Regions from separate parts of the Streptomyces sp. NBC_01257 genome, predicted to be linked through region 2. Evidence: riboswitches for the same ligand, from Rfam matches in the RefSeq annotation. Region 2 holds a riboswitch; each other region holds the start of a gene.
What was found. A riboswitch is a leader RNA that binds a small molecule or an ion and turns the genes downstream of it on or off. The one in region 2 is predicted to bind cobalamin.
Positions count from the first base shown of each region.

Region 1 (2,256 bases), 5.3 Mb from region 2:
CGGATGGACGGGTTCATGGCCTGGCCGCTGAGCAGCACGTAGCGCTTGTGCCGGACGGCGTCCATGTTCTTCGTGGCGGGGTTGGACTCCAGGAAGGCGATCTTCTTCGCGGCGCTCTCGGCGGTCTGCGACTTGCGGGTCAGGTCGCCGATGACCAGCACGTCCGGGTTGCGGTCGGCGACGGTCTCCCAGTTGATCTGCGGCCATTCCTCGTGGGTGTCGTCGAAGACGTTCTTCGCGCCGAGCTCCCGGGTGATGATGCCGGGCGCACCGCAGCAGCCGGCCAGGTACGGGGCCTCGGAGTTGGCGAACCAGTACAGGAGGGACGTGCCGGAGGCGTCGATGCCGCTCGTCGCCCCGCGCACCCGGGTGCGCAGGTCGGCGACGAGCTTCTCGCCGCGTTCCGGGACGCCGAACACCTTGGCCAGGTCGCGTACTTCGGTGTAGACGCTGTCCATGGTCAGGGCGCCGGTGCGGACCCCGTCGCCGTCCTTGCTGTTGTCCTTGGCGGTGCAGTCGGCGGGCGAGACGTAGGTGGGGACGCCGAGCTTCTCGAACTGCTCACGGGGGGCGACACCGCCCTTGGCGAGCGTCGACTCGAAGGAGGCGCTGACGAAGTCGGGCTCCTGGTCGAGGACCTTCTCGGACGAGGGGCGGTTGTCGGCGATCCTGGGCACCTCGGCGTTGGCCTTCTCCAGGCCCTTCATCACCGGGTCGGTCCAGGTGGCCGTGGCCGCGAGCCGGTCGGCGAGCCCGAGCGAGAGCAGGATCTCGGTCGACCCCTGGTCGACCGGGACGGCACGCCGGGGGGCGGCGGGCACGGTGACGGTGCGCCCGCAGTTCTTCAGGGTCACCGGATAGCCGTCGGCTCCCCCGGACTTGGCGGCGGAGCTGTCCCCGCCGCCGCCGCAGGCCGTCAGCAGCAGGAGTGCGGCGGTGAGCAGGGCGGCGGAGCGGGCGTGGCCGGCTATGGGCGGCACGGAGTACCTCGGCGTCTCTGGGCCCATGCGCGGGGCCCGGTGTACGGAGTGCCGCGATCCGGTCCCGGACCGCGGGTGCCAGCAGGTCTTCGGACTCGGGTTCATGCGGACGGGGCGCCTTCCCGGGGAACCCGTGGGTCTCCCAGTGGCCGTGGCCCCGCCCGTCCCCCTCACCGCTGCGCGTCAGTTCCGGATTCGCACCGGATTCCCTGACCCCTACGTGGAGTTCGACTGGCTCCGGCACGCTACCACGAGCCTCCGTGCAGCTCAGCGGCGGTGCGGCCGGTGGTGCGGGGCCTGCCCGCATGCCACCGGCCGGCCCGGCTACGCCTTGCGGCGAACCGATTCGCCACCCTGGGTGCGCAGCCGTTCGCGCCCTCGGGACAGCACGGCCGCGGTGCCCCAGAACGCCAGCAGGACGACACCGACGCCCAGCCCCTGGACCGCCTCCGCCGCCCGGGGCAGCCGGCCGTGCGCCGCGCGCGGCGGGCCGCCCGTCATCGGGCGTCCCCGGCGGATTCCCGGGCCGGATCGCGGTGCCAGGAGGCGCCCGGGTCGTCGTAGGCCTCGGTGTAGCGCGCTCCTGCGATGGGCCAGTCGGCGAGGAGCTCCGGGGGCAGCGCGAAGGAGTCGGCGAGCTCCGGCAGCCGGCCGCTCACGGCGGCGATGAGCTCCTCGGTGGCGTCGGTCAGTCCGTCGGCCTGACCGGCGGTCAGGTGGCCGGCCGCGAGCAGGTCCCCGCTGTTGCGGGCGATCCAGCGGAGCGCGAACAGCCGGGCCAGGTCGCCCAGCGTCCTGTGGGCCTCACCGGCGGGCAGCTCCGCGAGCGCCGTCCCGTACGCGTCGGCCGCCTGCCGGTACGCGTGGGCCTCGACCCCTCGCAGCGCTGCTCCGGCGGCCGCGTTCCACCGCGTCAGCGGGTCGTCGTCCGGTACCGCGGCGAGGCGCGCGGCCGCCCGGGCGAACCAGATGCGCTCCACCTTGTACAGCAGCCGGCCGAGGAAGCGGAGGTCGTCGAGGTCTCCGCTCAGGGGACCGGCCGGCGGCTCGTCTCCGGTGTCCTGTTCCGCGTCGAAGAGCATTCCGGCGGCGGCCCTGGAGTGGATGGCCACGTTGTCGCCCTCGGCGGTGATGGCGCCCTCGACCCCGGTGACGAGTTCGGTCATCCCGTTGTTCTCCAGCAGCCCCTGGGCGCCGCACCGTTCACGGCATTCGACGATCACGGACCGGGCCTGCCAGGTGATCCATCCCTTGGCGATGTCGACCAGCCGCTCGG
Region 1 is NZ_CP108472.1:841,844-844,099, forward strand. It holds gene OG408_RS03775 (ABC transporter substrate-binding protein) at 1-1,007, opposite strand, end outside; cobalamin riboswitch at 1,044-1,231, opposite strand; gene OG408_RS03780 (hypothetical protein) at 1,305-1,481, opposite strand; gene OG408_RS03785 (acyl-CoA dehydrogenase family protein) at 1,478-2,256, opposite strand, start outside.
Region 1: another riboswitch for cobalamin. It lies ahead of OG408_RS03775 (ABC transporter substrate-binding protein); the one in region 2 lies ahead of OG408_RS26685 (ribonucleoside-diphosphate reductase subunit alpha).

Region 2 (2,256 bases):
ACGGCCGTCTCGCCGTCGTCGGTGACTTCGAGGATCTCGGTGCACAGGTTCGAGGAGTGCACGACCCGGCCCGGCTCGGCCGTCTGGTTCGCGGTCCGGTTGGAGGCGTCCTTGAACGTCATCCAGCCCTGGCCGGTCTGCGCCAGCGTGCGCATCATGCGGCCGTACAGCTCACGGGCCGGCATGGTCTTGCGGGCCAGGCCCTTGGCCTCGGCCGCCCGGTACGCGGCGTCGAACGCGTCGCCCCACAGGTCGACCAGCTCGGGCACGTCGGCCGGGGAGAACAGCGACCAGGCGGAGTCCGCGTCGACCCGGCGCATGAACTCGTCCGGGATCCAGTGCGCCAGGTTGAGGTTGTGCGTGCGCCGCTGGTCCTCGCCCGTGTTGTCGCGCAGCTCCAGGAACTCCTCGATGTCCGCGTGCCAGGTCTCCAGGTAGACGGCGGCGGCGCCCTTGCGCCGGCCGCCCTGGTTGACCGCGGCGACGGAGGCGTCGAGCGTCTTAAGGAACGGCACGATGCCGTTGGAGTGCCCGTTGGTGCCGCGGATCAGCGAACCGCGGGCGCGGATGCGGGAGTACGAGAGGCCGATGCCGCCCGCGTGCTTCGAGAGGCGCGCCACCTGGTGGTAGCGGTCGTAGATCGAGTCCAGCTCGTCCAGCGGCGAGTCCAGCAGGTAGCAGGAGGACATCTGCGGGTGGCGGGTGCCGGAGTTGAAGAGCGTGGGGGAGGACGGCAGGTAGTCCAGCCGGCTCATCAGCCCGTACAGCGCGGCGACCTCGCCGAGCGCGCGCTCGGAGGTGTCCTCGGCGAGCCCGGCGGCCACGCGCAGCATGAAGTGCTGCGGGGTCTCGACGACCTGGCGGGTGATCGGGTGGCGCAGCAGGTAGCGGCTGTGCAGGGTGCGAAGGCCGAAGTAGCCGAAGCGGTCGTCGGCGCCGTCGGCGAGCGCCTGCTCCACCAGTGCGTCGAGCGCGGCCGCGTGGAGCGTCACGAACTCGGCGGTGCGGTCCGCGATCAGGCCCTCGCGGTGCCCGACGGCGACCGACGCGGAGAACGACGTCGCGCCCTGCCCGGCCGCCTCGTCCGCGATGGTGCGGGTGAGGAGACGGGCGGCGAGCCGGGAGTAGGCGGGGTCCTCGGAGATCAGACCCGCGGCGGCCTCGGTGGCCAGCGAGCGCAGCTCCGCCTCGTCCGACCGGGCGTTGCGGCCGCGCAGCGCGGCGGCGGCGACACGGCCGGGGTCGGTGTCGGGCAGATCGGCGGTGAGGTCGGTCAGGGTCCGCAGCAGTGCGGTCCCGGGCCCGTCGCTCGTGGTTCCCGTTGATTCGGCCGCTGTCACCGGATGGGCTGGCGCGATGGTCACCTGGTGCTCTCCCTCGCTCGGCTCGGGGCCGGCGGAGGGGCGGGGGCAGCCGGGCGGAGGGGCGCCCGGGCAGGGCAGCTCTCCGTGCGGCGTCCACCGGCCCATCCACGAGGCCCGGACGTCTGGGCATCCGGTTCGGTCGAGCCGGATGCGCTGTCGGCAGGTCCTCGGACTTGGGGGTGCGCAAAAGCACACCGAACACACCGTTGCGGGACAGTTCCGGATTCGCACCGGATTTCCCTGCGGCGACAGCGAGCACGAGCATACATGTGGGGGCCGCCGCTTGCGGCAGCCCCCACATGTTGTGTCGCGCGAGATATCGGTACGCCCTTACGCCCCGGGCCGGAGCTCCAGACGGTACGTCAGCAGCCTGAGGTCGCCGATGGGATTCCAGTCCCGCTCGGGGGTCCGCACGAAGCCGAGGCGCCCGTAGATCCGGTGGGCCCCGTGCATGGCCGGCTGGGTCGACAGGACGATCCCCGTGACCCCCGCGGTGGCCCGTGCGCGCTCGATACAGGCCCGCACGAGCGCCTCGCCCGCCCCGGCCCCACGAGCCTGACGGGAGACCGCCAGCATCCGGAACTCGGCCTCGTCGGCCGCCGCTATGTCGGCCCACGGATTGCCCGGGGGCGCGTAGGTGACCCCGCCCAGGACGTGGCCCCGGGCGTCCGTCGCCACCAGCACCTCGGCCTCGGCGGCCCGGCGGGGGACGTCGCGCAGCTGCACCAGATAGGGGTCGTCGGCGCCGAAGTCCAGCAGTCCGTCGCCGAGGTAGGCCTCGGCGGTGATCTCGCCGAGCGCGGCGTACTCGGCGGGCTCGGCCGGCCGGATCGTCATGTCCATACCCGGCAGTCTGCCGCACGCGCGGGCCGTGGCCGCAAGGGGTTTTCCG
Region 2 is NZ_CP108472.1:6,104,141-6,106,396, forward strand. It holds gene OG408_RS26685 (ribonucleoside-diphosphate reductase subunit alpha) at 1-1,364, opposite strand, end outside; cobalamin riboswitch at 1,506-1,629, opposite strand; gene OG408_RS26690 (GNAT family N-acetyltransferase) at 1,695-2,207, opposite strand.

Region 3 (2,256 bases), 2.2 Mb from region 2:
CGCCGAAGAGGTGGCTCTCGTACGTCCACAACAAGGCGCACACGGCGGAGAAGCCCGTCCGTGAGCAGCTTGCCGCCGCGCGCGCGATCACCGTGCGGCAGGAGAAGCGGCTGGGAGTGCTCCCCGTCGACCGGGTCGTCGTGGAGGATCCGCAGCAGGTGCGCGCCCTGCAGGACAGGGTCCGGGACGCGGTCATCGGCGGCTCCGAACCGGCCGCGATCCCCGTGGACGAACTGACCATGGCCGTGCTCGCGGCGGAGACCGAGGTGAGCAGCGTGTTCAGCGGGAAGGAGCGCCGGGCGTACAAACCGGCGCTCAAGGCGCTCGCCGCGCACTTCGACGGCGTCGTGCCCGGCCTGCGCAAGGCATTGCGTGACTCCTACCTGTCGAGCCGGGCGGTCGGGGGTGGCTGGGGCGCCTGAGCGCCGGCCGTCTCCGCCGTGAGCGGCCGGCCGGTACGAAGGTTCCACCTCCCGGACCGGCCGCTGAGCTCCGTCAGCGTCAGAGGGGCGACGTCGATCCGCCAGAAGGCCCGCGGCGGAAGGTCCAGCGCGTGGACGACCGCGGCCCTGACCACGGCGGGCTCGACCACCGCCAGCACGCGTCCGGGTCCGCCGCCGTCCAGGGAACCGAGCCAGGCGCCGGCCCTGGCGCACAGACCGAGCAGCGACTCACCGCCGTGCGGGGCGGCGGAGGGATCCGCGAGCCAGGCGGCCACTCCCTCCGGATCACTCGCGCTCACCTCGTCCAGCCGGGCGCCCGCCCAGCGGTTCAACTCCCAGTCCCGGAGGGCGTTTTCAGGGGCGGAACGGAGCCCGAGGGCGGCTGCGGTCAGGCTGCACCGACGGGACGGCCCGTGCAGCAACCGGTCGGCTGCGGGCACCGCGTCCGCGGCGGCGCGGGCCTGCCGCTGCCCGGCTTCGTCGAGGGGCGCGTCCCCCGCGAAACGGGCCTCGCGCAGCGCGGCGTTCATCGCCGGTGAGATCAACATCACCCGTACCGTCATAACCGCTCTCAACTCCCTGAACTGTGGCCACTTGGCCAAGCACACCATGGCATTCGGGGCCCCCGGTACGGCCGGCGGCACCATGGCGGCGCCCGCGTCCAGGCGGTATGGTCGCGACGACATGACGAGGGTGTGACGGAAGTCCGGTGAGAATCCGGCACGGTCGCGCCACTGTGAACCCGTACCCGTACGGGAAGTCAGACCCAGCACCTTCGTCTCAGGCACCACGATCGGGACGCGTGTTCCCCCAGGAGGTTCTGCCATGGCACAGACTGCTGCCCCCGCCACCGGCGCACCCGCCATCACTCCCATCTCGCTGAAGGCCATTGCCCCTTGGGCCGCCTTCTTCGGCATCCTCATGCTGATCCTGCTGTACTTCGTCGGCGCCGAGCAGGGCGCCACCGCGCTCATCTCCGGCGAAGGCGTGCACGAGTGGGTCCACGACGGGCGCCACCTCCTCGGTTTCCCCTGCCACTGATCCCGTCGCTTGATCCAGGGGAACCCCTCATGAACTCCATATCTGTCCGAGCCCTGCTGGTCCGCGGCATGCTGGCCGGTCTCGCCGCGGGTGCGCTCGCACTTCTCGTCGCCTACTTCCTCGGCGAGTCCCGGGTGGACGCGGCCATTGCCCTCGAAGAGGCGCACAGCCACACCCACGACCACGGCGGCGGCGAGGAACTCGTCAGCCGCACCATGCAGTCCACCGCCGGTCTCGCCACCGGTGTCCTGGTGTTCGGCGTGGCGGTCGGCGGCATCGCCGCACTCGTCTTCTGCTACGCCCTCGGCCGGATGGGGCGGTTCGGCCCCAGGGCCACGGCCGCGCTGATCGCCGGTGCGGCCCTGCTGACGGTGTACGTCGTGCCGTTCCTGAAGTACCCGGCGAACCCGCCGGCCGTCGGCAACCCCGACACCATCGGCAAACGCACCACCCTGTTCTTCCTGATGGTCGCGCTCAGCGTCCTGCTGGCCGTCGCCGCCGTCATCCTCGGCAAGCGGCTGGCTCCCCGCCTGGGCAACTGGAACGCCACCATCGCGGCGGCGGCCGGCTATGTGCTGGTGATCGGGCTGGCCTACGCCTTCCTGCCCTCGTTCAACGAGGTCGGAAAGGACTTCCCGGCCTCGCTGCTCTGGGAGTTCAGGCTGGCGACGCTCGCCGTCCAGGTGACGCTCTGGACCACCTTCGGGCTGGTCTTCGGGTATCTCACCGAGCGGTTGCTGGTGCCGAGGCCGCAGGCGGTCACGGCCGAGAA
Region 3 is NZ_CP108472.1:8,343,387-8,345,642, forward strand. It holds gene OG408_RS36365 (GOLPH3/VPS74 family protein) at 1-422, shown strand, start outside; gene OG408_RS36370 (histidine phosphatase family protein) at 380-1,006, opposite strand; adenosylcobalamin (AdoCbl) riboswitch at 1,130-1,223, shown strand; gene OG408_RS36375 (CbtB domain-containing protein) at 1,269-1,484, shown strand; gene OG408_RS36380 (CbtA family protein) at 1,514-2,256, shown strand, end outside.
Region 3: another riboswitch for cobalamin. It lies ahead of OG408_RS36375 (CbtB domain-containing protein); the one in region 2 lies ahead of OG408_RS26685 (ribonucleoside-diphosphate reductase subunit alpha).